3 regions of the Bacillus sp. es.036 genome follow, and region 2 is predicted to be linked to each of the others. Evidence: riboswitches for the same ligand, from Rfam matches in the RefSeq annotation. Region 2 holds a riboswitch; each other region holds the start of a gene.

The links. Region 2 has a riboswitch for cobalamin ahead of ATG70_RS20135 (acyl-CoA thioesterase). Riboswitches for the same ligand answer to the same signal wherever they lie in the genome.
Positions count from the first base shown of each region.
Region 1: linked by a shared signal. The riboswitch ahead of ATG70_RS16430 (ABC transporter substrate-binding protein) and the one ahead of ATG70_RS20135 (acyl-CoA thioesterase) in region 2 are both predicted to bind cobalamin.
Region 3: linked by a shared signal. The riboswitch ahead of ATG70_RS14310 (ribonucleoside-diphosphate reductase subunit alpha) and the one ahead of ATG70_RS20135 (acyl-CoA thioesterase) in region 2 are both predicted to bind cobalamin.

Region 1 covers NZ_PDIZ01000001.1:3,267,866-3,278,540, forward strand. Annotated here, with positions in the region: gene ATG70_RS16390 (histidine phosphatase family protein) at 1-408, opposite strand, end outside; gene cobS (adenosylcobinamide-GDP ribazoletransferase) at 366-1,157, opposite strand; gene ATG70_RS16400 (cobyric acid synthase) at 1,154-2,632, opposite strand; gene ATG70_RS16405 (bifunctional adenosylcobinamide kinase/adenosylcobinamide-phosphate guanylyltransferase) at 2,629-3,180, opposite strand; gene cobD (threonine-phosphate decarboxylase CobD) at 3,159-4,235, opposite strand; gene cbiB (adenosylcobinamide-phosphate synthase CbiB) at 4,210-5,175, opposite strand; gene ATG70_RS16420 (adenosylcobinamide amidohydrolase) at 5,172-6,641, opposite strand; gene ATG70_RS16425 (FecCD family ABC transporter permease) at 6,644-7,684, opposite strand; gene ATG70_RS16430 (ABC transporter substrate-binding protein) at 7,668-8,651, opposite strand; cobalamin riboswitch at 8,787-8,970, opposite strand; gene ATG70_RS16435 (ABC transporter permease) at 9,227-10,675, opposite strand, start outside.
Region 2 covers NZ_PDIZ01000003.1:271,877-282,551, forward strand. Annotated here, with positions in the region: gene ATG70_RS20120 (threonine/serine exporter family protein) at 1-342, shown strand, start outside; gene ATG70_RS20125 (DoxX family protein) at 452-868, shown strand; gene ATG70_RS20130 (DsbA family protein) at 884-1,540, shown strand; cobalamin riboswitch at 1,684-1,867, shown strand; gene ATG70_RS20135 (acyl-CoA thioesterase) at 1,981-2,475, shown strand; gene ATG70_RS20140 (AI-2E family transporter) at 2,630-3,709, shown strand; gene ATG70_RS20145 (LLM class flavin-dependent oxidoreductase) at 3,995-4,990, opposite strand; gene ATG70_RS20150 (CoA-disulfide reductase) at 5,233-6,561, shown strand; gene ATG70_RS20155 (histidine phosphatase family protein) at 6,685-7,338, shown strand; gene ATG70_RS20160 (alanine/glycine:cation symporter family protein) at 7,373-8,686, opposite strand; gene ATG70_RS20165 (MFS transporter) at 8,785-9,975, opposite strand; gene ATG70_RS20170 (MarR family winged helix-turn-helix transcriptional regulator) at 9,968-10,399, opposite strand; gene ATG70_RS20175 (FAD-dependent oxidoreductase) at 10,530-10,675, opposite strand, start outside.
Region 3 covers NZ_PDIZ01000001.1:2,803,737-2,814,411, reverse strand. Annotated here, with positions in the region: gene ATG70_RS14335 (DUF4349 domain-containing protein) at 1-799, opposite strand, end outside; gene ATG70_RS14330 (mechanosensitive ion channel family protein) at 910-1,995, shown strand; gene ATG70_RS14325 (hypothetical protein) at 2,099-2,626, shown strand; gene ATG70_RS14320 (response regulator transcription factor) at 2,760-3,440, shown strand; gene ATG70_RS14315 (sensor histidine kinase) at 3,427-4,752, shown strand; gene ATG70_RS22835 (hypothetical protein) at 4,758-4,880, opposite strand; cobalamin riboswitch at 5,102-5,277, shown strand; gene ATG70_RS14310 (ribonucleoside-diphosphate reductase subunit alpha) at 5,414-7,645, shown strand; gene ATG70_RS14305 (ribonucleotide-diphosphate reductase subunit beta) at 7,660-8,697, shown strand; gene ATG70_RS14300 (hypothetical protein) at 8,819-9,133, shown strand; gene proB (glutamate 5-kinase) at 9,487-10,581, shown strand.

The DNA of each region.
Region 1 (10,675 bases), on a different contig from region 2:
CAACTGCAAATTCATTTGTTTCACCATCGCTTGAAAGCCCTGATCAATTCGCTCCGTAAACTGCGCGAAGCTTTCTCCGCCAGGCGGTGCGTCCGCGAGCGGATCGGACACCCAGCTTCGATATTGCTTATCATGTTCAAGATCGGCATACGTTTTCCCTTCCCAATCGCCAAAGAGGATTTCGCGAAAAAGCGGTATCGAAATCGCTTTTCTGTGCGGAAAAAGTCGTTTTGTCGTTTGCATGCACCGGTCCAGGTCACTCGTAAAAATCAAATCATAATCATCCGTCACGTCCGCAAACTCAGCGTCTTCACTAATCGACGGATTCGTCCAACCAATATACGCCCCGCGCTTATTGTCTTCCGTTACACCATGACGAAATAATGTAATAACCACACGCTCATCCATAAAAGCACCTCCATTCCTTCAACGCTTGCGCCAAGCACATCGCCTGTGATGCCGTTAAACCATCTTAGACTATTTCGCTTCATTCCGATTGCCACCACGATCGTGACAGCACTTAATAGTAGCGTCATCCAAAACGCCTCGACTGAAATGAGAAACGTCGCCCCGATGATCAAAAGCCAATAAACTGGGTAGACCCATAAGCATGACCGCTCGATTCCTTTCTGAAAAAAAGCGGCGAGCCCCTTCTCTTTTGCCGGCTGTATCAAAACGAGAAACGCACCCATCACAGTTTTACTAAAAAAGGGAATCAGGATAATAAGGAAATACGAGACGTCCTGCGTCATCTGTGCGATTTCATAGAGAAACAGAAACTTAGCCGCAAGCAGGACGATCACCGATAGTACGCCAAACGCTCCTGTTCGCGGATCGTTCATTATCTCGAGACGCTTCTCCAGATCGCGATACGAGAAAAACGCATCGCTCGCATCCATCCAGCCGTCAAGATGAAGGCCACCTGTCAGCACCATCATAAATAGCCAGACGAAAAACGTTGCCACAAGTGTTGAAAACGGCGTCCACTGAAGTAACCCGTACAAAAGACCTGACGCTAGCAATCCCTGGAGTAACCCAAGCAACGGAAACGTTTGAATCGAACGCGTTAGCTGCTTCGGCCCCATCGGGATTTCACGGCGAATTGGAATAACGGTAAAAAACTGAAGGTTGATCAGCATTCCCTGCCATAAGTTCATCGGTGCTCACCCTGAAACATGATGTCTTTAATCAGCTCCCATTTCAGATGAGGCTTAAGGTCATGCACGAGATCGTCGTACGTTTTTTCTTTTAACTGCTTGCGATTGATTTGTTTCTGCTCTGGCAACTCCTTTTTCGCTCGAAGCCCGTTCAGCCAAACGGTGCGCCACTCATCATTATGAAAAAGGTGATGCAAATACGTGCCAATGACGCGGCCATCTTCTCCGTAGTACCCTTCAGACCGATCGCCAATCTTGAGAAACGGCGTTGCTGGATGGTCGAAAAGTGTTTCGCCAAGATGAATTTCGTATCCTTCAATTGGTGAGCCCGTTTCTACGTGTACCCCGCTCACTCGAATCGTCGTTTTCACTTCATGAAACGTCGTTTTTGCGGGAATCAGTCCGAGACCGGAAAGCTCCGTCCCAGCATTACCGGTATCTGAGCCATGTTCGTCAATTAGATTATTGGTCAGCATTTGATAGCCGCCGCAAATGCCAACAACATTTCCACCACTTGCGGCATAGCTTTTTAACGCATCTTCAAATCCTTGATCCTTCATCCACTGCAAGTCGCTGATCGTGCTTTTCGTTCCGGGAAGTATAATCGCATCCGGCGCACCCAGCTCACGCGGATCCTGCACCCAGCGAATCGTAACGTCTTCTTCGTTAAACGGTTCGATGTCGCTATAGTTTGAAAGAAACGGAAGCTTGATCACGGCGATCTCAAGCGTGCCCTTTTTATGTAAAAAGCGATCGGTCAGCGAAAGCGAATCTTCCCCTTCGACGCGATGGTTCACATACGGGAGGACCCCGACGATCGGGATGCCCGTACGCTTTTCAAGCCACGTGATGCCGTCTTCGAAAAGGTCTGGATCTCCGCGAAATTTATTGATGATGATTCCTTTGACCCGCTCTCGTTCTTCTTTCTCAAGGAGCTCAAGCGTGCCAACAATGCTTGCAAACACGCCGCCTCGATCAATGTCTGCGACAAGAAGAACAGGAACATCCGCCATCTCCGCTACTTTCATGTTCACAAGCTCGCGATCTTTCAAGTTCACTTCTACCGGACTTCCTGCGCCTTCCATGACGATTACCTCATACGTTTTTTTGAGGTGATCAAGCGCGAGCGCAATGCTTTCAATCCCCATTTCGTAGTACGACTGGCGGTAGTCTTTGCCAGAAAGCGTTCGGTACGACGTGCCAAACTGAATCACTTCCGCATGCTGATCGGACCGAGACTTGAGCAGGATCGGGTTCATCCACACGCTCGCTTCCGTTCGTGCGGCTTCCGCCTGAGCGCCCTGCGCCCGGCCGATTTCTTTGCCTTCAATCGTAACGTACGAATTGTTGGACATGTTTTGCGATTTAAACGGCGCCACCGCGTAGCCTTCATTGGTAAGAAGGCGACAGAACGCCGTTACGATCAAGCTTTTCCCAACGTCGGATGCCGTCCCTTGAATCATGATCCCGTTCATACGCCTTCTCCTTTCATCAGTTGCGGTACGCCATTTTCAACTAAATACGCCTCATCAGCTTTTGAAACGATCCATTGATGAAGCTCGCCAAGTTGCCGTGCATAAACGTCGACGAGGCCGTTTAACGGCTCATAACCAAGTTCATTGCTAACGATGATCAGCGCTTCTGAGCGTTCATTAAGTTTTTCGATGTCATTCTGAATTTTTTGTTTCGTTTGTTGTTGAAACGCTTCGTCTCGCCAGCTCTCCTTGCGAAAAAGTTCATTAGAAAGAAGGGTTGTGACGCAATCTAGGAGCACGACGGCATTTTCGTTTAAGGATGGCGTGACGCTTCCAATATCCGTTGCGCATTCCACTGTTTCCCATGGAACATTGGCAGATGCGCGATCATGCTGGTGACGTGCGATGCGTTTTTGCATTTCGTCATCGCTCGGCTGTCCACTGGCGAGGTAATAAAGGGGACCATTTTTTATCGAAGCCGCTCGCTTTTCCGCAAAACGACTTTTTCCGCTTCTTACGCCACCGGTTATAAAAATGAGCTTCGCCATGAGGTGAGCACCTCCCTTAACCGCTCGTTTTCCTCCGGCGTGCGGATCGCAAATCGAAGCCACCTGCCGTCGAGTCCTGGAAAGTTTTCCGTATGTCTTGGAACGATGCCTTTTTTCATAAGAAAGCTTAGAAGTTCCGATTGATCCTCTCTTTCTGGATCTCGTAGGAGATAAAAGTTAACGCTCGAGTTGGAATATGTAAAGTTGTTTTCCTCGAAAAAATGAAAGCAATTCTCTCGTTCTTGTTCGATCATTTGATGTGTTTCGGCTACAAAATCGGTTTCTTGAAGGCACAGTTCGCCAGCGTGTAGCGCCAGAGCGTTTACACTCCAGTGCGGCTGAAGCTTTTTGATCGCTTCGATCACGTCTGGATGAGCCATCATGTAGCCGAGACGAAGTCCTGGAATGGCGTACATTTTCGTAAGTGAGCGCAAAATCATCAGGTTGGAAAAGGGGGCGAGCAGCGATGAAAACGATGATTCATCCCCTAAAAAGTCCGCGAAAGCTTCATCAATGATAATGGCGCAATCATGTTTTTTCGCCGCTTCAACTAAAGCGAGAATGGAAGCGGGGTCATATGTGACGCCGGTTGGGTTGTTTGGCGTACAAAGAAAAACCGCATCAACGTACGGCAATTTTTCAATCAGGTGTGAACCTAGCGCCCATTCCCCTTCTTCGAGGGTATGATAGGTCACTTCACATCCCGCACGAAGGCAAGCGGATTCGTATTCAGAAAAAGTCGGTTGAACGATGCAAACGCGCTTCCCTGCTAAATAACGACCGACAAGCGTAATTAGCTCAGCGCCTCCGTTTCCGATAAGCAGCTGATTTTCTTCCACGTCATGGACGTTCGCGAGCTTTTCCATTAAGCGGGCGGCGTGCGGATCAGGATAGGTGGTAATGAGATCGAAAGCGTCTTCCCATGTTTCTTTCAGGGAGGGTGGCGGTCCGAGCGGGTTCAGGTTGGCGCTGAAATCAATTGTGCGCTCGGGCTGGTCGATTTGGAGTGATTCGTATACATAATGGGCGTTAGCGCCATGAGATGGTAGCGTCAATGAGCAGCCCTCCGATCCAGAGAATAAGTAAAAATAGAATGCTTGCGCGATTCATGATCATGATCGCTTTTGGAATATGTAACGCGCTTAGCTTCATAATGGGATCTCCCATACGCGCGCGGTTTGAAACGATACCACCATATGTGTTCACGCCACCAAGCTGTACACCGAGAATCGCCGCGGTTGCCGCTTCGCCCCAGCCGCTGTTCGGACTTGGGTGCTGTTTGGCATCGCGGAATAGGATGTGCCAGGCGTGAGAGATGGTCGAGTGCTCCGGCCGTTTGACGAGAATCATACAAATACCGGTTAGCCGCGCTGGCATCCAGTTCACCACGTCATCAAGCTTTGCGGAGGCGTACCCGAATTCACCGTACTTTTCGTTTCGATAGCCGACCATGGAATCGCACGTGTTGATGGCGCGGTACGCCATTGCACCGACACTTCCGCCAATTAAAGCCCAGAATAATGGCGCTGTGATGCCGTCGCTCGTGTTTTCTGCCACCGTTTCAACCGTACCGCGCACCACTTCGCTTTCGTCGAGGTTTGCTGTGTCACGACCGACGATCCAGGAAAGCTTTTCGCGCGCTTCTGTCATATTACCGTCTTGTAGCGGTTCGTAAACATCAAGCGCCGCATTCCGCAGGCTTTTTTGTGCGATCGTTGTAGCGATCAGGATCGCTTCATAAAAAATACCAACGAGCGGGTGAAGCGTGTAGGCGATTGTCACGGTAAGACCGGTGATACTGATGACGATTAAAAGCACGGTTAACGTCATGAGCGTACCTTTTTGCTTGCGGTTGCGGCCGTTGTTCCAGCGTTTTTCAAGGAAGCTTATGAGCTTGCCAAATCCCTTTACCGGGTGCGGCCAATTGGGCGGATCGCCGATAAGTCGATCCAGGTAAAACGCTAAGGTGATGGCAAGCAGGTGATTTAGAATCATCGGTTGAGCCTTATGCGATAGTTTTCAAGCGCCTCAGTCGTACACGCATAAACGCCTTCGCTGATCAGTTTTCCAAGCGTTGTAATCGTTCCGGCATACGCCTGGTGCTCGCCTCGCTGAGTGGCGGCGATCAGGATGCTGTCGGTTGACGTTCCGGTTGCCGTGGTGCCTGTCACCGCGTCTTTTACTTGCTGGTCGTGCATCACCTTTACCTTCGCTTCCGTTGCCGTCATAATGCTTTGAATGAACGCTTCGTCTGTGAGCGTACCGTTCACGAAAACCCACGTATTGATCGTTCCCGGAAGCGGTTCGTAGACATGCTCACGGCTTTTAGACGCATCAACGGCATTACCGACGCCTGCCGTTACAACGACGAAAACGGAAACGCCATCGTCTTCGATGAGACGATAAGCGACGTCCTCGAGCTGAACCGCCGTCATCATGCCAACTGTTTCGGTTGGATCGATGCCGTTCGCTTCAAGAAAGCTTGTCATTTCCCCTTTATGGTCGGTGCAGTTATACGTTTTATCTACGTGACGGTTTACAAAGGTGCGATACCAGCCCGTTCCTGAGCCAACAACGCCGGATGACATTGTTCGGAGAGGGAACGGTGCGTTCAGCGTGATCATGTCTTTTTGATGAGTAAGACATTTTTCCGTAATGTGAAGATCACTTAAATCCTCCGCCTGCTTTTCCGGTAGTAGCAGCATTTGCGGTTTTGGCACAGTTGGATGCGGATGCTTCTCGATTTTCGTACGGTAAACGGACTGAATGCGCTCTTCGTTTAACACGTCATTCGGCTTGTTGTGAAGGTTGATTTGCCCATTTTCTAGAAGAAGGAGGCGATCGCAGTAAAGGCCCGCCAAATTCAGGTCGTGAAAAATTGAAATCACCGTAAGCCCTTGTTCCCGCGTCCACCTTTTCAACAAATCAAGCAGTTCTTTTTGATAGGAAAGATCCAGGTGATTCGTAGGTTCATCTAGTAAAAGAATTTCAGGTTCTTGAGCAAGCGCCTGTGCGAGAAAGACGCGCTGGCGCTCACCGCCAGATAGCTCATTCACGTAGTGATCTTCAAAACTTGCGATGCCGGTTTGCGCCATCGTGCGCTGGACGACCGCTTCGTCATGCTCGCTCCACGATTGGAACCAGCCGGATTGATGCGCGTAGCGGCCGAGCGAAACGGTTTCTTTGACCGTATAGGGAAAAGCCTGCTCCGCGTGCTGTGGCAGGACCGCGAGCACGCGCGCCAGCTGTTTCGCTGAGTAGCTTGCGATCGGCTTTTCTTTTAGCAAAATCGAGCCTGACTTTGCTTTTAGAATGCCGCTAACCATTTTAAAAATCGTTGTTTTGCCGCTTCCGTTCGGACCAACGATTCCGAGCAGCTCGCCTCTCTCTACATCAAACGAGATGTCGTTGAGCACGTCGTGACCGGGGTATCCTCCTGTAACAGATTGTACGCTAAGCATGCTTATCCTCTACTTTCTTTCCGTCTTCTAATTAAAATAATAGCAAACACAGGCGCGCCGATGAGCGATGTGATGACGCCGATCGGAAGCTCTGTTGGCGAAATGATCGTGCGCGAGATCAAGTCGGCGACGATCAGAAAAGCGGCGCCTAGTAAAATTGAGAGCGGCAGTAAATGGCGATGATCCGGTCCCCATAAGAGGCGCGTTAAATGCGGAATCACGAGACCAACAAAGCCGATCGTTCCAGACACAGCGACGGCCGCGCCTGTTAAAATGGATCCACCAATTAGAATCCAGAGCTTTCGTTTGGCGACGTTTACGCCGATATGCTGAGCGCGCTCTTCGCCAAAGGACATGGCGTTCAGCTCTTTGGTGCTGAAAAGGAGAATGCCTGCGCCAATAATGAAAAAGGGCAAGATAATCCCGATATATTCCCAGCCGCGCATGGATACACTTCCGAGGAGCCAGCCGATGATCTGCCTTAGTTCCTCTCCGGTTAGCGCAATCATGAGCGATAGAAGCGAGCCAAGAAAAGAGCTAAAGACGATTCCTGTTAGGATAATCGTCTCCACGCGCATCGATCGCTCGATTTGTCGTGCAAAGAAAAGCACGAGGAAAATCGTGAGGATCGAAGCGGCGATGCTCATGACAGGAAGGGTAAACATCCCTACAAATGGAATGGATAGGTTAAAAAAGAGCACGAGCACGGCTCCGACCGATGCGCCAGATGATACGCCGAGCACGTATGGATCGGCTAATGGATTACGTAGTAAACCTTGAAAAGCGGCCCCTGCTATCGCAAGAGACGCCCCAACAAGACCTGCCAAAATGACACGCGGCAGACGAATATCCATCACAATCGTTGTGAACATCGGATCCGTCTTTCCTAAGGAAGGAAGGTGAAGCACTTCGGTTCCGATTAATTTTAAAATGGTGAGCACCGGGACGGAAACGGTGCCGATGGAAATGCCGAGCAGCATCGCGGCGATTAAGAGCGCTGTCGCAATCGGATAGGCAATGAACCGTTTATTCAGCAAAAACATCCGGGTAAACCGCTTTTGCAAGTTCCTCTACTCCTTCAACGAGACGAGGGCCTGAGCGCGTCACAAGGTCCGAGTGCACGTCGACAACTTGCTCTTCTTTTACCGCCGTTACGTCCTGCCAGCCGTCGCGGCTTAACACTTGCTCAACAGTGTTTTCTGTATAGTAGCCGTACGTTGTGATGATGACGTCAGGGTTCGCTTGAATGATTGCTTCCTGGTCGATCTGGTTCCAGCCTTCCTCGTCGTGGGTAACATTTTTCGCGTGAATCATCGACAGCATGTCATCCATGAACGTGTTTTTTCCTGGAGAGAAAATTTCAGGCGCCGGTGCGACTTCGACGAAGACGTTTTTCTCATCTTCTTCAGGGATGCCTTCAGCTTTTGCTTGAATGTCTTCAAGCTGCTTTTTCATATCGTCGATCGTTGTTTTTGCTTCTTCTGTTTCGCCTGTAGCTTGTCCGATCATTTCGATCGAATCGTACACTGCATCAAAGCTCTTTGCATCGTTTACAACAAGTACAGCGATTCCAGCATCGCGAAGCTGTTGAAGACCAGCTTCTGAATTATGTGCGCTTGAGCCGTGGGCAAGTACAAGGTCCGGTTTCAGGGAGATGATTTTTTCGACGTTAAATTCCATGCCGCCGATTTTCTCAATATCCGCCGTTTCTTCTGGGTAGTTCGCGAAATCAGAAACGCCGACAACTTCTTCTCCAGCGCCAAGGTCAAATAGAATTTCGGTGTTACTTGGAATGAGGGAAACAATTTTTTCTGGATCGTTCTCGATCGTCACTTCCTTATCGAGGGCATCGGTGATGGTTACTGGGAAAGCGCTATCTTTTGATGATTCAGCTTGATCGGTTGTCGTATTTCCTTCATTTGTTGCGCTGTTCTCTTCACTTGCACCGCAACCTGCGATGATTCCTGTGACGAGAAAAAGTAAAACGAGTAGTGAATAAAGCTTTTTCATGTGTGTTTCTCCTCCTGTACAATGATGTCTCTAAAATAAAAAAATCCCCACGCCGGAGGGCATGAAGATGGTCGAATGGAAGTAACGGTGCATCAAGGCACCTGAATCCGTTCGCACATCCCTATCCTCGTAGGCTGTTCGCGCTTGATTCAGGCAGGTCTCCTGGCTCATGGTTATCGCGTGCTGCTCCTTCCCATTCGTTGTGCGAACAGTGGATTCTGCAGCAAGCGACCATTTACAGTGGCGGGACCGCGCTGGAATTGCACCAGCTTCCCTTTTAAGTCTTCATTGAAAAGACACCTGAATCGATCACTATGAAATTTCGTAACAAGTTTATTATACATGATTGTATGAGTGGGGGGAACTGTTGTCTTTTTTGGGGGTCAGGCTCCTCTCTGACCCCTTCGCTTTCATTCACATCGATCCCCTTATTCGTTAAGGCTTCGAAGAAATTCTCAGACTTACAAAAGCAAAAAAAGCGTCCCTCATTGAAGGACACTTTTGCTACTTTTGTCTTTTGGTGGGGTCAGGCACGAGCCTGACCCCACCTCCACCTCCCCTTCCACCACTCACCCTTACACATTCTCTTGCTTCAGCGTATCGACGATATTATTTTTCTCTAATTTCTTAATGGAGTAGAACATTGCGGAACCTACGATGATGAAGATGGCAATGATCACAAAGAGAAGACTCATCCACGGCAATGTGAACCCATAGACGAACGTATTTCTAAATGACAAATACATCAGGAACATGATCGCAATGCTGATTGGAATCCCGTAGAGGATCGCCTTCATGCCATAGAAGATGCTCTCGTAGTTCATCATTTTATTAAATCCTTTCGGTGTCATCCCAATGGACTTCAGCATAGCGAATTCTCGCTTGCGAAGAGAAATGCTTGTCGAGATGGTATTGAAAATATTTGCGATGGAGATAAGTGAAATTAACGATATAAATCCGTACGTGAAGACAGACATGAAGAGAATCATCTGCTTGTCGCGCTGTCTATTTTGAAAAACATTATAAACATACAGATCGGATCGTTTCCCCTCTTCAATCGCTTCTTGCGTCGCCATTGAATCTGAACTGTTCATATAGAGAGAGGTTCGCACGTCTTTTTGAACTTCTTTATCGATCAGCCCATTCATGGTTTCCTCCGAAACGATGAAGTCGAGTCCACCGGCGCCAGACCTACTCACACCCATTGGCAGTTCATCCGTTAATGCACCGATCTCAACGTTGTTTATTAATTTTACTTCCTCTGTTTCATAATTCATTGAATATAGCTCGATGCTTTCCCCTATTCTGGCGTTGAGAGACTTTGTTTCCTTAATCTTGCTTGTCTCAGGATCCATATAAGAGACGTTTTCAATCAAAATACCGGCCGGTTTCTCCGGATCCTGAAGTTTCTCTGCATCCATGCCTACTTTTTTTGCATATTCGTTAAAGCTTTGTTCGTCTAAGCCATGTAAAACCGCATTATATTGGTATTTTCCATCCTTCAGTAAGCTCTCATCTTGATATAAGTTTTTCTCTAGCCCATCTGGAATAGCATCATCATCCACATAGGTGTTTAGCATTAGTTCGTTGATTATACTTGCATTCGTTACATTCTTAAGGTTCGTAAACGGCTCAAGATCCTCTTTCTCAACGCTGTTTCCACTTATTTGAATATCATAATTGATGTTTTGCTGAGAGAGCTCAACGGATTTTTCTAAATTCGACGTAAAGTAGGAAACCGATAGGAACAGGATAATGCTAATCACAAGTGAAAAAACGGTCACCTGATACCTTCTTTTATTCCGCTTTAAATTCTTCAAGCCGATCTCAGCTTCGATCCCAAATAATTTTCGAATCAGTTTTGAGGTCTTCACTGTTTTGCCAGATAGCTTAATGTCCTGCGTTTGTCGGATGGCATCAATGGCTGAGATCTTCGATGCTTTGCGTGCTGGCATATAGGATGAAATAAAAATCGTGATGATCGAAATCCCGCAGGCAACGAGAACACTTAGAGGCGTTACGAC
Region 2 (10,675 bases):
TGCGGTTGGATGATTTATTATGTTATGGAAGCGTTAGGAATCGATGTAGTCGTTGCAACGGTGACCGCTTCTTTCTTTATTGCTGTGATTAGTCAGGTTTTTGCAAAAATGTACCGGACGCCCGTTATTATTTTTAGCGTAGCGGGAATTATTCCGCTTGTTCCTGGTGGATTAGCGTATGATGCGATGCGGAATTTTGTCCAAAATGACTATAACAATGCCATTAACCTCGCAGCAAAAGCTTTTATGATTTCAGGTTCGATTGCAGTCGGATTAGTATTCTCAGAAGTGATTAACCAGATCATCCGTCATTCGACACTTACAAGACGTCAAAAGCAGTGAAAAATAGGTCGTAATCCTTTTGCGTCATAGCCATTCCCTATGATAACGTTTAAGCGGATGACTCTGTCGAACGGTGTCAAATAATGTTAGTATCTGGGGAGGATCAGCGATGAAAACCTATCCCCATCTCGGATTGTTAACAATTCGATTGGTCGTAGGTGTGCTTTTTTTTGTTCATGGGTTTTTAAAGTTTTCTGGAGGTATTGAAAACACAATAGCATTCTTTGAAACAATTGGGATTGCTGGTTTTCTAGCTTATGTTGTTGCTGTTATTGAGATAGCTGGAGGAGTTTTAATGATTCTTGGCATAGGAACACGTTTCATTAGCGTGTTATTTTCTATGATTCTAATCGGCGCGCTTCTTACAGTAAAAAGGTCAACAGGTATGCTTGGCGGCTATGAGTTAGATATCGCTTTTCTAGCGATGTCGGTCTCGCTTTTTTTAAGCGGAGGCGGGCCTTATAGCCTTTCCAACTGCTTGATCAGGTCGTTACCATTTAACCAGGAGTCGGAATCGAAGGATTAAAGAGGAAGTGAGTGAATGGCTAAACCTAAAAAGAAGTTAAAACGAAGTGCCAGATGGTTTTTCTTAATTGTAGGTATTGTGCTTGTCCTTTTGGTTATTAGCATGCGATTTAAGCCATTTGCTGATACGAAAGGCTTTCAGTTAGAAAATCAACCTTTTCTAGGAGAAGAAACGGCTCCGGTAGAATTGGTGGCTTTTGGTGACTATCGGTGCCCTTCCTGTCAATCATTTAATCATTCTTTCCTTCCATTGATTCAAGAAGAACTAATTGCTACGGGGAAAGTTAAATTTTACTTCGTTCAGCACCCATTTGTAGGTGAGGATTCAACTAAAGCAGCTGAGTTTGCTGAAGTGGTTTATCAAGAACTTGGTAACGATGTTTTCTGGCAATTTCACCACGTTGTCTATGATGAGCTTCAGGTAGATAAAAACAAACCAACTTTGTCGTTTTTAACCGAAACTCTTAGTGGATTGGTGAGTGAGGAAGAAACAGATAAGGTTGTTGCTGCCTATAAAGGTGGAGCCGGTGAAAAAGCAGTAGAAGCTGATCTTGCTTATGCAAACAAGCAAAATGTTTCGGCAACCTCTGCCTTACTGGTTGATGGAAAACGATTCGAGGGAAACAGCCTATCAGAATTAAATAATATGGTTGAGAACTCTACGAGTGAATGACTATTAGGCGCCTAAATGGCGTCTTTTTTTTAGACATTTTGTTAAACAAACGTTTGATTAATAAAAAAAGAGATTAAACAAACGTTTGATTAAGGACGTGTCTTGACTTTGTAAAGAAAGAAGTAAAGAATGAAGAAGTACAATTGAATAAATATGGAAAAGGTGTGCTGGATCCAGTACATAATAGGGAAATTGGTGTAAATCCAATGCGGTCCCGCCACTGTAAGAAGTATAAACGATGCGTTATTTCACTTATCAATGATAGGGAAGGAGTATTCGTTCTAAGAAGCTTCAAGTCAGGAGACCTGCCTTTTCTAAAGCACTGATTGACCTACGGATGATAGGGGGGTGTATCGAGAAGGCTAGATGATGCCTATTCGTTATGCATGCTCTTATGTGAAGAGGATGCATTTTTTATTGTTTGGAAAAGGAGAGAGGATATGAAAAAGACAGTAAGCGAATCAAGAGTCTATAAGAGCAGTCGTATTTTTCCACCGGACTTGAACAGTCACGGAACCTTATTTGGAGGGAAATTACTTGCGGACATGGATATGTTAGCATCAATCGCAGCAACAAGGCATTCTCGTCTAGAATGCGTCACGGTATCAATGGATACAGTTGAGTTTTTGCATCCTATTACCGAAGAAGATTCGATTCATTATGAAGCATTTGTCATTTGGACAGGAAAAAGTTCTATGGAAGTTTTTGTGAAAGTAACCGCTGAACATTTATTGACAGGTGCAAATCGTATAGCAGCTACGTGCTTTATTTCGTTTGTTGCTTTGCTTGAAGGAAAGCCGATGCAAGTCCCTGGAATCGAACCAGAAACAGAAGGGGAGAGGCAACTTAATGTGCTGGCGCAAAAACGAGCTCAAAAACGATTGGAACGTAAAGTAACAAGTAAGAACTTAGCGGAAATTTTAACCATGTTATAACAAAAATGGGGGAGCGGAGTTATCCGTCTCTCCTTTCTTACGTTTTCATCCTGATTACTTGGAATAAGAAACTTTTTTTGAAAACGAAGTTAGGAAAAGATAGTTGAGTGGTATAGGAGTTAGAGTGCAACGAAATAACCAAAGGAGACGACCAATGTGGATTAAACATGATTTTTTTAAGTATATTACAGGTATAATTCTATTATTAATTTGTTTCTTCTTTTTAACGGAGTTAGGTTTAGTAAAACCAGTAAAAACAATTATCGGTACACTTTTCTACCCCGTTCTTATTGCTGGCTTTTTATACTATGCGATTAAGCCAATTGTTAAGTTAATGAAGAAAATTCCCTATGTGTCGGATCTTGCGGCGATATTAGTCGTGTTTTTAGCGATTGCAGGTATCCTCTATACAGGTTTTACTTTTCTAGCAAATCCGATTCAAAGCCAGGTATCTGAGTTTTCAAAGGAATTACCTGAGAAGTTGAAGGAATCAGCAAAAGATGCAGAAAAGATGATGGAGAATAAGGATATGGGAATGTTTTCGGTAGAAAATCTCCAACAAAAAGCAACAGGCTTTTTAGGGAATTTAACACAAAATTTGGGTGATCATATAATGCAAGTTGTTAGTGCATTAACAAGTGCCACCACAGTTCTTGTCATTGTGCCTTTTGTTCTGTTTTATTTCCTTAAGGATGATCACAAATTAAGTCCTTTTCTGTTGAAGTTAATCCCTAATAAACATCAAGGGGAAGGGCGAAAGATTCTTCATAAGATAGATGAAACGCTATCTGCTTATATCATCGGGCAAATTATTGTAGCGATTGTAGACGGTATCTTAATGTATGTGGGCTATTTAATTATTGGCCTACCTTATGCATTAATATTAGGACTGTTTGTTATGGTCACAGCTGTGGTTCCATTCTTTGGACCTATCATTGGAGTTATCCCAGCACTTGTGGTGGCTTTAACTCAAGAACCTATTTTAGCGTTGTATGTGATTATTATTACAATAGTCGTTCAACAACTAGAAGGAAACCTGGTAGCCCCTGTAGTACTTGGCAAAAGGTTAAACATTCATCCTTTAACGATTATTTTACTACTCATTGTAGCAGCTGCTTTATATGGCTTTATTGGAATGCTGATTGCTATCCCACTTTATTCAGTTATTAAAGTCATTGTTAAGAATTTCTATGAATTCTATCGCATACGGCATCGAGCGGAATTAACTGAATAATGATGAACTCCCCTAATTCGTTTAAGAATAGGGGAGTTTGTCTTTTAGATGTCTTTATAAATGGCTCTTTTCGTAGATATTGTTGCTTTTAGATAAGCGGTTAATTTCCGCTCCTACCCGCTTTCCGCGGGGCGGGCGGTGAGCCTCCTCGTCGCTTTCGCTCCTGTGGGGTCTCACCTGTCCCGCTAGTCCCGCAGGAGTCGAGCATCCTTCCGCTACAATTAGCGAAGCGTGGTTTTTTATTCAATAATTGATTCAAAAGCAACAATCTAATAGAAAAGAGCCTTATAAATAAAGGTGTGCAAGGCGTTCATATGAATTTTTCCGTTCTTTAGGGTCGTGTAAGTTTGTCAGTACCATAAATTCTTCTGTCTCATAAAGCTCGCCCAAGTCATCGATTTTCTTTTTTACTGTAGACGGAGAACCAATAATCATTCGCTTTCGGTTTATCTCTATCCTTTCCTTTTCGGAAGCTGTATATCGATATTTCCTTGCTTCTTCAGGAGAGGGAATACGACTATCGAGGCCTTTTTCAACACGTAAAAGCCAGAGGTCCTGGCTTTGAGCAAGTTCCTCAGCATGTTCATCTGTTTCTCCACAAACAACAAAAAGCGCTATGATTGCTGATGGGGATGAACTATAGTAGGTTGATGTGAACAATTCATAGTAGGTTTTTAACGTATTTTCTCCTCGATCGGGTTTAATGAAGTGGCCAAAAACATAGCCAATGCCTAACTCTGCTGCTTTTTTTGCACTATTTTCTCCCATGCCCAGAAGCCAGAGAGAAGGCGGGGTATTAGTTTGTGGTGCTGCTTTGATACCAGCATATTCATGTCCGCTAGGCATGGAATCAGTTAAGTAGTGAGAAAGCTCTTTTAACTGACGAGGAAACTCATTTAAGTTTTTATTTACGCCATCTGTTAAAGCAAGTCTCGTTTTTGCTGTACCTCCAGGAGAACGTCCTACGCCAAGGTCAATTCGACCGGGGTGCAGAGCTTCTAACTGACGAAAGTTTTCGGCTACTTTAAAAGGACTGTATTGTGGGAGTAAGACACCTCCCGAACCTACTTTAATGCGATTTGTTGAGGCTGCGATATGTGCCATCATAATCTCAGGAGCTGTGCTAGCTAGCCCTTTTGTGCTGTGGTGTTCTGCAAACCAGTATCGTTTATATCCTAGATCTTCTGCTAAAATCGCAAGGTTTCGTGTATTTTCAAGGGTTGTATATGAGTCACTTCCTGAGGGAATGGGAGCTTGATCAAGAATACTTAAGTTTATCAATCGTCCTGCATCTCCTTCTATTCGCTTTGTTAGTATAAGCAATCTCCTTCTATCCTAACGCTTTGTATAGAGATGGGATAGTGATACGACTTCTTCTTGAGAATATATTGTGAAATATTGAGCAAATTGATTGCGACTATGGAAGAGATATCGTATACTAAGAATATAGAAATTGTGAAATTCATCACATACCTACTGTTTTATATGTGAAATTATTCACAATTTAATAAGGAGGAGTTTTGATGAAGGTAGCAGTAGTTGGATGTACACATGCCGGAACAGCGGCAGTTACAAATATAGCAAGACGTTATCCAGAAGCTAGTATTACTGTTTATGAGCGTAATGATAATGTATCCTTCTTATCATGTGGAATTGCTCTATATGTAGGTGGAGTTGTAAAGGATCCGCAGGGGTTATTCTACTCATCTCCTGAAAAATTAGAAGAGATGGGCGTAACGATGAAAATGAAGCACGAAGTATTGCAAATTGATTCTAAAAATAATCGTATTCGTATTAAAAATATAAAAACAAACGAAGTGTTTGAAGATGATTACGATAAACTAGTGATGGCGACTGGTTCATGGCCAATCGTACCGCCAATTGAAGGAATTCAACTTCATAATATCCTTTTATCTAAAAATTACACCCAAGCCAATACAATTATTGAAAAAGCGAAAGATGCTAAGCGCGTCACCGTAATTGGTGCAGGCTATATTGGCGTTGAATTAGTAGAGGCTTTTCGGAAGTATGGAAAAGAAGTAACGCTTATCGATGGAGAAGACCGTATTTTAAGTAAATATCTTGATCCTGAATTCACAAATGTTATAGAAGAAGACTTTAGAGAGCGTGGGATAAAGCTTGCTCTTAATGAAACGGTAACTCGCTTCGAAGGTGAAGAGACCGTCTCTAAAGTGGTAACAACTAAAGGTGAATATGAAACAGATCTCGTTATCCTTTCAGTAGGTTTTCGTCCAAATACAGATCTTCTTAAAGGTCAAGTAGATATGATGCCAAACGGTGCCATTATTGTGGATGAATATATGAGAACGAGTCAACATACGATTTTTGCTGCGGGCGATAGCTGTGCGATTCGTTATAATCCAACTGGCGAAAATGCTTATATTCCTCTAGCTACAAATGCGGTTCGAATGGGAACGCTCGTTGGACATAACATTATGGAGCCGACAATCAGATATATGGGTACTCAAGGAACGTCAGGGTTGCATCTTTTTGATTATAGTATGGCTTCTACTGGATTAACCGAGAAGGCAGCTCTTCGTGCGGGAAAGAATGTGAAAACAATCACAATCGAAGAAAATAACCGTCCTGAATTTATGCCAGATTATGAAGTCATTACGTTAAAAGTTGTCTATGAAGAAGAGAACAGGAGAATTTTAGGTGCGCAGGTGATCTCTAAAGCTGATGTAACGCAATCGATTAATACACTATCTGTGTGCATTCAAAACAGCATGACAATTGATGAACTAGGATACATTGATTTCTTTTTCCAGCCACACTTTAATAAACCCTGGAATTTTCTTAATCAGGCCGGTCTCCAGGCGGCTTTATAATTGTCTGTCCTCTGGCATCACACTATGCCAGAGGACTTCTTTTATATTCTGCGATGCTTGCATCCTAACCTTTCGATAGCCATAATAAAGGATAGAAAATGTGTAGGAGAGAGTGAAGAAACAGTGACTAATAAAAATTCGGATATAAATGTAGAACAAAAGCATACACGGATTTACCTCATTCGCCATGGTGAAAGTGAATGGAACGCAGCAGGAGACCTCTATTGTGGGCGAACGGATATCGGGCTTTCTAAAGAAGGTGTCACACAAGCGAAGAATGCAGGCGACTTTCTTAGTTCAGTGGCATTTGATCGGGCATACGCGTCCCCATTGATTCGAGCACGTGATACAGCTGAACTTATTTTAGGAGAACGGAATTTACCGATTCAACTAGACGAACGGATTTATGAAGGAGATTTTGGCGAGTGGGAAGGACGATCCAAAGCAGCTTTTATAAAAGAAGATCCTGATTCATGGGAGAGTTGGATGGCGAATCCCTGGGAAACAAGAGCTGGTAGAACTGGTGAAACTGCGCGAGAAATGTATGAGAGAGCATCGGCTTTCTTTAAGGAAGTTAGTGACAAACATCCAGGTGAAACTGTACTCGTTGTCGCTCATAACAACACCATTCGCTTCTTCCTTGCGGGTATTTTAGGGATGCCTTTTTCAAACTATCGTCGCATCTTTCAAGATAATACAGGTATCAATGTTCTCGATGTGGATGGCGATGATCTTCTCATACGTAGTCTGAATATCAATGCTCATCTAAATGATTGAATAGAAAAAAGCGATGCAGCTGCATCGCTTTCTTCTATCGAGAAAGTTCTTTGTATGATTTTTTGACAACGCTACTTAAAGCGATCAGAGCAATGACGTTCGGTAATACCATAAATGCGTTAAATGTATCGGCAAGTTGCCAAACGAACGGAACGTTTAGGACCGTCCCAAGAACGATGAAGATAAGCACAGCGGCACGATAATACGGCACACTTTTTTCACCAAATAAATAGTTCACGTTTGTTTCACCAAAGTAAGCCCATCCTAAAATCGTTGTAAAGCTAAAGAACAATAAACTAAACGCAATAAAGTAAACACCAAAGCTTCCGAGCCCACTAGTAAAACTGGCCTGAGTTAATTCGATGCCAGTTAAATTGGAACTTGCACCGTCAGTTACGAGAATAACGAGGGCTGTAACGGTACAAATAATCACGGTATCAATGAGAACACCGACCATGGCCACAAATCCTTGTTGAGCAGGGTGTTTCACTTCTGCCACAGCGTGGGCGTGAGGTGTTGACCCCATACCTGCTTCGTTGGAGAATAGCCCTCTTGCAACGCCATATCGAATGGCTTCTTTAATAGAAGCACCAAGCACTCCGCCTCCAGCAGATTCAGGAGTGAAAGCTGACTCCACGATAAGTGATAACGCTGGAAGTACTTGATCAAAATGTAAGACAAGAATCATAAGGGCCCCAATGATGTAGAGTAATGCCATGATTGGAACAACATTTCCAGCAAATCGGGCGATGCGATTGATACCACCGAATAGAATTAAACTAATTAATATCGCAACGCCGAAACCGATCACAAGCGGTGGAATTTGAAAAGCGGTTTGAAACGCTTCTGCAATTGAATTGGATTGTACCATATTCCCGACAAATCCAAGTGCACAAATAATGGCTATGGCAAAGAAAGCGGCTAGTTTTTTACTACCTAGACCGTCGCGGATATAGTAAGCAGGTCCGCCTTTCACAACTCCGTTTTCTTTAACGCGAAACTTCTGAGCTAGCACAGCTTCCGCAAAGATCGTGGCCATACCAAGAAAGGAAGAGATCCACATCCAAAAAATAGCTCCTGGTCCACCTGCTGCAATCGCAGTGGCCACTCCGGCTAAGTTTCCTGTTCCTACTTGAGCGGCAATGGCTGTTGAGAGCGCCTGGTAAGATGATATGCCGTTTTGTTTCTTTTTCGAGAAAAGGGGGCCAAATGTTTGACGAAACCCTTCTTTTAAACCTGTAAACTGGATAAACCCAAGACGTATCGTGAAGAATAGTCCAGTTCCAAGAAGAAGGGAAATCATAATAGGTCCCCACAGAATCTCATTTATTGCTTCTATTGCTTGCACTGTTGTCAACTCGCTCTCATGAAAAAATAAGATTCTCCAATGATAGCTTATTTTTTCACTATACTTCAACCCATTAAATCACTATGGTAACCATTTCCTTAGTAATTTGTTTGTGATTGAAGACGTTTTTCTGTTTTCTTCTGTTTTTGGATCCATTGATAAAAGAACAAAATTCCAATAACAAAGATGCCGAGCATCATGTAAAGATTTGCATATCCTAAAGTGGTTACGATAATCCCAAGTATAAACGATCCGGTTGCAATTCCCGTATCGAAAAAAGTGAAAAACGTGGCAGTGGCGTGTGCACTTCTTGATTCAGGAGCGGCTTGTATGGCTAACGTCTGAAAGCTTGGGACAATTGAGCCATAACCTAACCCGATTAACGCACCTGCAAGAAGTAACATCCATGACTCGGTTGTTAAGCTAAGTGTAACGAGACCGAGCGCAAATAGAACGAATGCAGGCAAGATGACCGTATTCGGTCCTCTTACGTCAAACATTCTGCCAGTGAAAGGTCTTGAGACGAGCATCGCTACAGCAAATACGGCGAAAAAGAATCCTGCAGCTTCAAGAAGACCAATTGATTTCGCATAGAGCGAAATAAATGAAATAACGCTCGCATATGAGAATGCGACGAAGAGGCCAACGATTGCAATAGGAAATGATTTTTTCTCAAAAAGATCATTGAACGTTAATTTATGGGTCGGTGCGGGTTCACTATTTTCAATTACTTTCACCCCGAGTGTACAGAGAACGCCAATCATCATAATTCCACTAAGGACAAGGAAAATTGTCATATATGAAACATATTGAAGAAGCGTAAGGGCGATAAATGGTCCTGTAACAACTGCTAGATTCATAGACATCGCAAAGTAACCAAGGCCTTCTCCGCGTCGTTCACGTGGAATGGTGTCTGCTGCAATTCCCCCAGCTGCGGTTGTCACAATACTAAACCAAACCCCATGAAAGAAGCGAAGAAAAAGCAACGCAACATAGTTATCGACTAATGGGTATAAAAAGGAGGATGCTGCAAAAAAAGCTGCGCTTGTAACAAGCATTTTCTTTTTCCCAAACCGATCAATTAATCTACCAGAAAAAGGCCGCACAATAATGGCAGATAACAAGAAGATTGTAATGATAAGACCAGCTTCAGATTCACTCCCACCAATTTCTTCTGTAACGTAAATTGGAAGTAGTGTTAGTAGCGCATAGAAAACGATGAAAATAAATAGATTACTAATGGAGATGTTTAAAAAACTTTTGGTCCAAATCGGTTGTTTATTAGACATGTTGCTCCTCTCCTTTCTTTGCTCCAATTTGTTTTAAAAGATAATAAAAATGAGCTTGCTCTTCAGATGATAATTGCGACAGGAGTGACTCTTCCAATTTTTGAATGGATTCTTTAATAACAGGTAAGAGGTTTTCTGCTTCCTGCGTGAGACGAACAATCCGTTCCCGTTTATCAGAACCTTCTGTTCGTGTAATCCAATTGCTTTTCTCCATTCGCACGAGCGTGCGTGTTGTAGTAGGAGCTTCAACATTTAAATATTTCCAAATGTCTGTCTGTTTCATTGGTCCAAATTGATCAAGGCAGTACAAAATGGTCCATTGAGAACTATAGAGGTGGTAGTGTTTTAGCAATTCGTTCACTTCTTTTGTGATAAAGCGAACTTGTTGATGTAAGTTGTGAAAAATATCGCTCGTTGAAATCATATTTCCTCCGTGGAATTTTCATTTTATTTACCTGGGTAAATAATCACATAAGGTACAGTCTAGCGACATTCTTACCAGTTGTAAAGCAAAGGTGCTTGAGAAAAAATAAAAAAGCCAATAATGGCTTTTTTTAATCAAGCTCGTCTTTTAAATTTATTAGTGGCTTATCCGCAGGTCCTTCAAGCACATCGCCATCAATACTGAAGCGAGATCCATGACAGGGGCAATCCCATGTACGGTCATCGTCATTCCACTTCACTTCGCAATACAAATGAG
Region 3 (10,675 bases), on a different contig from region 2:
CAATGAATAGAACGATTGTTTTGGAGAAAAAAGCAAGCAGTCCGTTTGATGTGGTTATAAAGAGATGTTTGGCTTCAGAAATTGTTTCGAAATCTCTTCCCCCAATTGATGGAACTGGTTGTTTCTTTTGTTCAAGCGAGATTGTTACAGTAGAATAGTCGCTTTGATTATCGAGATAATTGATTTGCCCTTTCAGCTGTTCGACCTCTTCCTGTACACGAGAAAGTTCATTTGATATGGCTAACAGGTCGTCTGTTTTCGTTGCTTCGTTTAGAAATGATTCAAGTCTCTGTTGCACAGCTTCCTTTGCTTTTAATCGTGAAGAAAGATCGACGTAATTTTCTGTTACATCCTTACTAGTAATGGACTTTTGCCGTTCTCCTTTTGCGAGAGTTTCTACCTTGCGTAGATAAGCGTCAAATTGAGATTGAGGAATACGAATGGTCATTGAGCCAATAAAGGCGTTGTCCTCTGAAAAAGTGCTTTCTTCCACAACATAACCTTCAAATACTTTAGTCGATTCCTTAATTTCATTCATCGCTAGTGTTAAATCTTCCACGCTTAAGGAAAGGGTAGCATTAAAAATAACTTTGCGTTCCTGTTGCAATTCAGGCAATTCCGATGTCGCTTCAGCGGATGAACTGTTTCCTTTTGCTACATCACTCCCTTTATTCTGTTCAGTGGATTGATCAATAGAAGTAACCCGATCACTACTTTCTGTAGAGTTGCTTCCTTCATTTGAATTGCATCCAGCTAGTATAAAGATAGAAGCAAAGATCAGAGAAAGCCATTTTTTCATAGCTGAGCCCCCACTTCAGTTATTTATATGTTAGACGAGACCGAAACTGCCTCGGTTACAGTTTCCGTGATATGATAAAAGGTAACTGACTCAAAAAGGAGTTGCCTTTTGTGCTTTCAATCTTTGAAAATGCGAATGTTGTTGATTTAATGATAACCGTTTCTGTCATACTAGGTCTTTTTCTTATTCGATTTTTAATCAAATTATGGCTTACAAAAAGAGAAACAGAAGAGGAGTATCCAAATGGGATTCGTCCAGCCTTCTTGTCTTTTATCAATTGGACTACAGGTTACGCAATTCTACTATTTGTATTACTTTATTATTCCAATAACAGTTGGATGTTTAGCCCTTTGTTTGCCATTGGAAAGGTAGAAATTTCTCTCTTTCTTATTTTAATTGCTTTATTCATTATTACGCTTGCGAATCGAATTTCAAAAATCGCTACTTCTTTTCTGATGCCCCCTGTTTATGATCGGTATAGCTTAGATACAGGATTGCAATTTACGTTTAATCGGATTTTTCACTATACGTTAATGGTCGTAGCAGTCGTTATTAGTTTAACGACAGTAGGGATTGATCTTAGTGCATTAACCGTATTTGCAGGTGTTCTAGGTGTAGGAATTGGTTTTGGCATGCAAAATATCGCAAATAACTTTATTTCTGGTTTAATCATTTTATTTGAACGGCCAATTAAAGTAGGCGATCGTGTCATTATTAACGACATTATTGGTGACATTGAGAAAATCAATATGCGTGCAACCATTATTCGCACGTTAGATAATGAACGAATTATAATGCCAAATTCCTACTTCATCGAAGAACAGGTTGTCAATCATTCCTATGGCGATTCTCGATTGCGACTTGTCTTACCAATTGGTGTCGCATACGGATCGGATGTCGAGCTTGTTCGATCACTTCTTTTACAAGTAGCTGAAGAAGAAAAGGAACACTCGATGTATGTTCTTGAAACACCGCCGCCTTTTGTGAATTTTCTTGGGTTTGGTGATTCATCGCTAGATTTTCAATTGTTTATTTGGATCTCGTCCCCCAAAGCAGCAGTAGAAACAAAAAGCAGTTTGAATTTCCGCATCAATCGGATTCTCGCAGAAAACAATGTTGAAATTCCATTTCCACAGCGAGATTTACATGTACGTAGCTTAGATGAAAAAGTGATCCAGCAATTAACAAAGCGATAGCGGAAACTCACATCGTTTTCACATCATTCTTACAAATTTCTTCGTAGATTGTTGTCCATAATAGGTAGTGTAAGAACATACCTTCGAAGGGAGATTGATGAAATTGAACAAATGGATGATTGGAGTTGCATCGGTTATGCTTGCGGGAGGAATTGCTGGAGCTAATGTTTATGCAGCAGATGACGAATCAACTGAAATAGACGAAGCAGTAGTAATGGGGCAGGAGGAAATGGCGGGACGTGATGGTCATCATGGAAAAAGAGGTCACTTTAAAGGTCACTCTGAAGAGCGCAAATTGCGAATGGAAACGGCCGAAAAGAAAGATCAGTTAATTGATCTCTTACTTGATCAAGATGCAAGCGTTGACGGCGTTGATGAGCTTCAAAAAGAGCTTGCCGATCTAAATACTCAGTTGGATGCTCTAAAAGAGAAATTCACAGCTGCCCATGAAGAAAAAGAAGCGAAGATGCAAGAGTGGAAAGATAGTGGAGAACGTCCGGAGTTAACGGAAGAAGAGAAAGCTGCACGTGAAGAGGCCCATGAAGAAATGAAAGCAAACAGAGAACAGGCTTCCGAACTGGTTAAACAAAAAAATGAGGTGCTTGATCAGCTAATTGAAAAGCTTAGCTAGTCATCATGAGAGATAGGGAGCTTCCCTATCTCTTTTATTTACGTTGTTGCTACTATATAGATGGATTTACTGTGTGAGAAGCGTAGGATAAAATAGGAAGAAAGTATGGTGGACGAAAGAACGGAGTGAAGAAATGCCACACGTTTTTGTGATCGATGATGAACAAAACATACGTGATATTTTAGAAAAGTATTTAAAGAAAGAAGGGTTTACGGTGTCAACCTTTCAGGATGGAGCTGAAGTGTTAAGTGCTCTTAAAACGAGTGAACCCGATTTATTCGTATTGGATATTATGATGCCTAATGTCGATGGACTTGAACTGCTTCGACGGTTAAGGAAGCAGTCTTTTACACCAGTTATCGTCGTTTCTGCAAGGGATGAAGAACTAGATCGGATCCTGGGGCTCGAACTGGGGGCGGATGATTATTTAACAAAACCGTTTAGTCCGCGTGAACTGGTTGTACGGATTAAAAATATATTTAAACGGATCGATCGAGTAGAACAGGGGCAATCTTCCATACAAATTCATTTGAAAAATGTCCATTTGAATAAGAAAAAACGACAAGTAAAAATAGATGATCAGGAATTAGCATTAACACCAAAAGAATATGATGTACTTGCTTTTCTTATTCAGAACCACGGGCAACCATTCACAAGAGAAAAACTAATTGAAACCATTTGGGGATATCACTATGCAGGTGATGGAAGGTTGATTGATGATCTAGTGAAGCGGCTACGTAAAAAAATGGAAGATGCGGATTATCAAATCGTGACGGTCTGGGGGTATGGTTATAAAATCGATGAAGAAGCTTAAGATCGGCACGAAATTATTTCTAAGCTACGTGATTTTAATCGTGGTTATTCTTGTTATTACGACGGTCTCATTTCGCTACCTTTTTCAAGAATACCTTGTTCGTGAAGCGAGGGATCAGCTTCAAAAAGAAGGCCTTCAAATTAGTCATATGCTTGAAGATCGAAATTGGAAAGGCAATCAGCCGCCGAATAGTTTATTGGATCGTAGAAGGATTGAAATGGCGGGGAATTTAATTTCTTCTCAATTCATTATTTATAACCAGAATGACAGGACGATTTATTCAAATGTCGATGAAGACGTTCAAATGGAGTATGAAGAAAATAAGGGGAAGCTATTTGTTACAGAGGAAGTGCCAATCAATGCCTCTCGTGAGCAAATTGGCCGTCTTGTCCTTTTTACAAAGGTAGAGAGTTTGGAAGGCTTTAATCGAATCATCGAACAGGCCCAGGCGGTCAGCCTCTTCGTTTCTGCGGCGGTTGCGGTACTCCTAGCTGCCTGGATGCAAAGAGGCATAACAGGACCGATTCGTCTCCTGGCAGATCACATGAGACGATTTAGTATGCGAAAGCCACAGCTTCCACTAAAACTTAAGTCAAAAGATGAAATTAATGAACTAGCGGAAACCTTCGAAGAACTAACGGATCAGCTACGAAAGAATGATTTCGACCAAAAAGAATTTCTTCAAAATGCCTCTCATGAACTCAAAACCCCGTTAATGGCAATCCAAGGGAATGCGGAAGGGATTCTAGACGACGTGATTGTCGGAGAAGAAGTGGGGGATAGTCTTGAAGTAATCGTAAATGAAACGCAGCGACTCAAGAAAATCGTGCAAGATATTTCTTATTTAACAAGACTGGAAACAGTAGAAGAGGCTTTCACCTACGAAGTAGTTGACATGCAACTTATTATGAAAGAAGCGGTGACGGCAGTAAAACCATTAGCTTACCAGAACGGGTTAAAGCTAAAATATGATGGTGATTTTGCGGTTCATGTAGAGGTAGACGCAGATAAAATGAAGCAAGCTTTCTTGAATATAATTGGGAATACCCTACGATTCGCCTCATCTCTCATCGAAATTCGTATGCGGAAAGAGGAAAATCAGGTTGCGATCGAAATTCAAGATGATGGTACTGGATTTGGAGAAAATCCCGATCGTGTTTTTGAACGGTTTTATACAGGAGATCAGTCAGGCTCTGGAATCGGATTGGCAATTACGAAAACAATTGTAGAAAAGCATCATGGTGAAATTTACGCAGAAAATCTTAAAAAGGGAGGAAGGGTTATCATCACGCTTCCTTTACCACCAGGATGAAGGTATTAAGTTTTGTGTTCATATAATTTTTGTAGAATTTCTTTGCTTTCTTCTTCGCTTAGAAGACCGAATTTCTGACAGAGCTGTGTGTAGCCAGCAAGCTTCTTAAAGCATGTCGTTTTTTTCATCACACTCACCTTTCTTTCCTTAAGGAAACTTTTTTAGGTGTTAACAATATATGCTTAAACGAAGTGATTGTGATAGGTGTTTGTCTTTAAAGTTGAAATAAATTCTCGTCAATGTAACAATAGAGCTTGTGCAAAAACGATGGGTCATGTAAGATGGTGTTATCAATATTTAGTAGTATAAAAGTGATTTGCATACTATATATGGGGTAAATCTTAAATAATTAAATAGTTGAGTATGCGGTGTCGTAGAACGACTTAAAAGGGAATCCGGTCTGAATCCGGAGCTGTCCCCGCAACTGTCGTGTGGACGAGGCAAGAAACCACTGGAGAATAATCTGGGAAGGTTTGCCGAGGACGAAGCACAAGCCAGTAGACCTGCCGTGTACTCAAAAACGTTTCTATTCTTCGGGGATTGAGGGTGAGAGATGGCATCGGAAATGTGCACGGATGTGCACGTCTAACTTGTCGTTTTCTCCAGGCTCACTCTTCTAAGAGTGAGCCTTTTATAATGGATTCATAAAGGAGAGAGGTTAATGAGCACAGTTGTTGATACGAAGTTAACTACGATGTTGGAGGAAGTAAAAGCCATTCTAAATGAGTATACTTTACTGAGTCGTGCAAGCTTTCTTACGAAAACAATAGATGGCCTAACAGAAAACGCTACGCAAAACGAGATTGACAATATCCTTGTCTTAAATGCATTGGAACGAATTACGGCAGAGGAACCTGATTGGACTTATGTGGCAGCTGCTTTTCATCTGCGTACGCTTTATCGGAATTCTCTTCGTAACCGAAATGAAAAGGAAGTATACGGGAAAGGAAACTTTTATCGGCTTCTACAACAACTAACGGAGGAAGGGATTTATAACGAAGCACTTCTTCAATCTTATTCGAAAAACGAAGTGGATCAGGTAGCGACGTTCATCGCTCCAACACGAGATCGTCTTTTTACATACATTGGCCTTCGCACACTTGCAGACCGCTATCTTGCTACCGATCATGAAAAAAATGTGTTTGAATTACCGCAAGAACGCTTTCTTGTCATTGCGATGACACTGATGATGAATGAACCGAAAGAAAAGCGACTGGAATTCATTAAAGAAGCTTATTGGGCACTATCAAATCTCTACATGACCGTAGCGACACCGACGCTTTCCAATGCCGGTAAAAGTTATGGACAGCTTAGCTCGTGCTTTATTGATACAGTGGATGACAGCCTCCGCGGCATTTATGACAGCAATACGGACGTCGCTACTGTATCGAAAAATGGTGGAGGAATTGGCGCATACCTTGGGAAAATTCGTTCGCGTGGAAGTGATATCAAAGGGTTTAAAGGGAATTCATCAGGAGTTTTACCTTGGATGAAGCAACTAAACAATACAGCCGTTAGTGTGGATCAATTAGGTCAACGCCAGGGCGCTGTTGCGGTTTATCTCGATGTCTGGCACAAAGATGTTTTTGAATTTCTTGATGCCAAGCTTAATAACGGGGACGAACGCATGAGGACGCATGATCTTTTTACTGGTTTGTGTATTCCAGACGTCTTTATGGAAGCTGTAGAAGACCGTGCAGACTGGCATTTGTTTGATCCGCATGAAGTCCGTCAGGTGATGGGATTCTCTCTTGAAGATGCTTATGACAAAGAAAAAAGATCAGGAGAGTTTCGTATGAAATATACGCAGTGTGTGAACCATCCTGAGCTTTCCAGAAAAACGGTACCAGCGATTGAGATTATGAAGCGAGTCATGAAATCTCAATTGGAAACAGGTACGCCGTACATGTTCTATCGTGACACGGTTAATCGTGCAAATCCAAATAAGCATGCTGGGATGATCTATGCTTCAAACCTTTGTACTGAGATTATGCAAAATATGAGTGCGACGACCGTTGAAGAGGAGATTACGAAAGACGGTAAGATAATCATTACGAAAACGCCTGGTGATTACGTCGTTTGTAATCTATCAAGTATAAATCTTGGACGTGCGGTTACAGCCAATGCCCTAGAGCGATTAATCCCGATTCAAGTAAGAATGCTTGATAACGTCATTGATATTAATACGATTGAAGTACCTCAAGCGCAGTTAACAAATGAGAAATACCGAAGCATTGGGCTTGGAACGTTTGGTTGGCATCACTTACTGGCGAAAAAGGGGATCGTTTGGGAAAGTCATGAAGCAGCAAACTATGCAGATGAACTATATGAAACAATTAATTATTTATCCATACAGGCGAGTCATGAACTTGCGGTTGAAAAAGGGAGTTATTCTCTTTTTGAAGGCTCTGATTGGCAAAATGGGGAGTACTTTACACAACGTGGTTATACGAACGATAAATGGAGCGCCCTGAAAGGGAAGGTTCATAAAAGTGGTGTCAGGAATGCTTATCTACTAGCTGTAGCGCCAAACAGTTCAACGAGTTTAATAGCCGGATCGACAGCCTCGATTGATCCAATTTTTCAAAAAGAATATTCAGAGGAAAAAAAGAATTACAAAATTCCGGTAACGGCACCTGATCTATCACCAGAAACAACCTGGTATTATAAGTCTGCCTATCATATCGATCAGCTGTGGAGTATTGAACAGAATGCGGCAAGACAGCGCCACGTCGATCAGTCCATTTCATTTAATATTTATGTGCAGAGCACGGTGAAAGCAAGGGACTTGCTCAACATTCATATGACGGCGTGGAGAAAAGGGTTAAAGACAACGTATTACACAAGAAGTACTTCAGTCGAGATCGATGACTGTGAAAGCTGCGCAAGTTAAAGGAGGAGATCAAAGTGGAAACGATACAGAAAAGAAAGCTCTATGACGTGTCTGCACCGAATAGCTCAACAGGGATTATTAACGGTAAGAGCTCAAACGTTCTAAACTGGGATGATGTCCGGTTTAGCTGGGCCTATCCGATGTATAAAAATATGCTAGGAAACTTTTGGACCCCGTTTGAGATCAATATGTCAAACGACGTAAAGCAATGGGAAGCACTAAGTAAAGACGAGCAAGATACGTTTAAGAAAATCATTGGGCTTCTCGCTTTTCTAGACTCAATTCAAACTGACTATTCGAGCAAAGTAGCAGATTATTTAACAGATTCAAGCCTATCTGCGCTCATGCAAGTGCTCTCCTTTCAGGAAGTTGTGCACAATCAGTCCTATAGCTATGTGCTTTCTTCGATTGTCAATAAACATGAGCAGGATCGAATTTTTGAATATTGGAAGCATGATGACGTGCTCTTAGAACGTAATCAATTTATTGCATCTGGATATGAAGCATTTGTTCAGAATCCATCACCGCAAACGTTTTTTGAATCGATCGTATATGACATTATCCTTGAAGGACTATTCTTCTATGCTGGCTTTGCTTTCTTTTATAACCTTGCTCGAAATCAAAAAATGGTGTCGACTTCAACGATGATTAACTACATTAATCGTGATGAACAGCTTCACGTCACGTTATTCGTAAACATCGTGAAGGAACTTTTCAAAGAGCATCCTGAGCTTAATAACAAAGAGAACCATGCTTTTATTACAAACACCTTCCGAGAAGCAGCTGAGCTTGAAATCAAATGGGGAGAGTACATTATCGGTGATCGCTTTCCTGGTATTACAATGAACGAATTAAGTGCTTATATTAAATTCATGGCCAATACGCGCGTGAACCAGCTTGGAATCGAGCGTCCTTTTGAAGGGCATCGTGAGAATCCAATGAGGTGGATCAAAGCGTATGCCGATGTGAATGCTGGTAAAAGTGATTTCTTTGAACAGAAGTCACGCCAATATACGAAAGTGTCTGATGATAATGGGTTTGATGATTTATAAATAGAGCGAAAAAGGAGGGAGTCGAGTTCCCTCCTTTTTATTTTAATCCAAGCACGGTTAAGCTGTCCTCCTACTAAATTAATTATGAAGCGAGTGACTAATGAAGAAAGGAAGATTGATGTTGCCAAACGATCATCAACGAATTATTTATGGCGGTGGCTCTATGAGTCCAGGTGGATGGGATTTTCCACAGCAACAGTGGTTAGGCCCTGGAGGTCTTCCACCAGGATACAATGGAGGAGGTTGGATACAGCCATATCCACATCAACAGCCATGGCTTGGACCTGGTGGACTGCCGCCAACCCAGCACAATCTTTATCAACAGTGTTTGAATAACTGCTATCAAAGTTATGCACAAAATGATCAGATGTACCAAGCGTGTGTCTATCAATGTATGAGACAATATGGCTACCGAAATAGGGGCTGCTGTCCCTGATAAGTTGGAGGAATGGATCTCTTTTGAAGATCAAAAGCGTCTTAGAGAAAAGGTGTCTGTTGATCAGGATTATCTACCTGAGCATACTACCCACACTTGGGCGCTTTTAGGCACACCTTTGATTGAACCTTCTCGCTGTTGAGGTTTTTAACGATGCTTGAGAAAAGGAACGCTTTGTTTAGTAAGTGACAAAGCGTTCCTTTTCTTTTGTAGGTTTCTTTTCACCGTTATCTCTATATAGTGAGACTCTTTTTGTTTTTAGTGACGTAAAGCAATACAATTTTCTTTTTTTGTGTTAAAATTTTAGAAATTTCATCAACGTTTATGAACGTGGTTATATAAGGAGAGAGAGTATGGGGAAGAAGCGGATTGTTGTCAAAATTGGGAGTAGTTCACTGACAAATGGGCGCGGTGAGATCGATTTAAATAAGTTATTGGATCACGTGGATGCACTTACGTTGCTTCGACAAGAAGGCCATGAGGTGGTTCTTGTTTCCTCAGGCGCAGTCGCAGCGGGATTTAAACAGTTAGGCTATCCTTCAAGACCAGTTACGTTAAAAGGTAAGCAGGCTGCAGCTGCTCTTGGACAAAGTTTACTCATTAAATCTTATATTGAGGAATTCAATCAGCGGAACATTTCAGTCGCTCAAATTCTGTTAACACGCCCTGATTTTTCAAATCAAGAACGATACAAAAATGCGTTCGATACGCTGTCTGAATTACTGGCAAGAGGTGTCATGCCGATTATTAATGAAAATGATACGGTCTCAACGGAAGAGTTAAAGTTTGGAGATAACGACATGCTTTCAGCTCTTGTAAGCGGCCTTGTTCATGTAGATGAGCTCATTATTTTAACGGATGTGAACGGCATTTATGATTCGAATCCGGCCACAAATCCTGATGCAGTCAAATATCACTCGCTGACAGAGATTGATGATAAGATGATTGAACAAGCCGGCGGCGCTGGATCGAGCGCTGGAACAGGAGGCATGAAGTCAAAGTTAATCGCAGCGCAGACTGCTTTAAACCTGAGCGTTCGCGTCTTTATCGGTCATGAAACTGGTAGTGAAAAGTTGCTTCGTATTCTTTCAGGCGTTGGAGATGGGACGTATATCAGTCGAGAGAAAGCAACATCTTTTCCGATTAAAAAACAATGGATTGCGATGCATTCTCACGTAGCAGGTCAGCTTTATATTGATGAAGGGGCGGAAAAGGCGATTGTTTTAAACGGGAGAAGCTTGCTATATAACGGTATTCATCATGTGGTTGGCTCTTTTGATGTAGGTGACGTAGTTGAAGTATTTGGAATAAATGGAAAGCTAGGTAAAGGACAGGTGAGATATTCTTCTACTTTCTTGGAGAACGTTATTAAAAACCAGGAGAGTAAGAGTCCCACAGGTGAAGTGATTCATCGAGATCAATGGGTGTCAGAGATGTTGAAGTCATAAGAAATCAAAAGAAGAGATGTGCCTTAAGATGGAATTTGGGCGCATCTCTTTCTTCGTAGTTTAAATCCACTATAAAAAATTCTTATGGATTTAG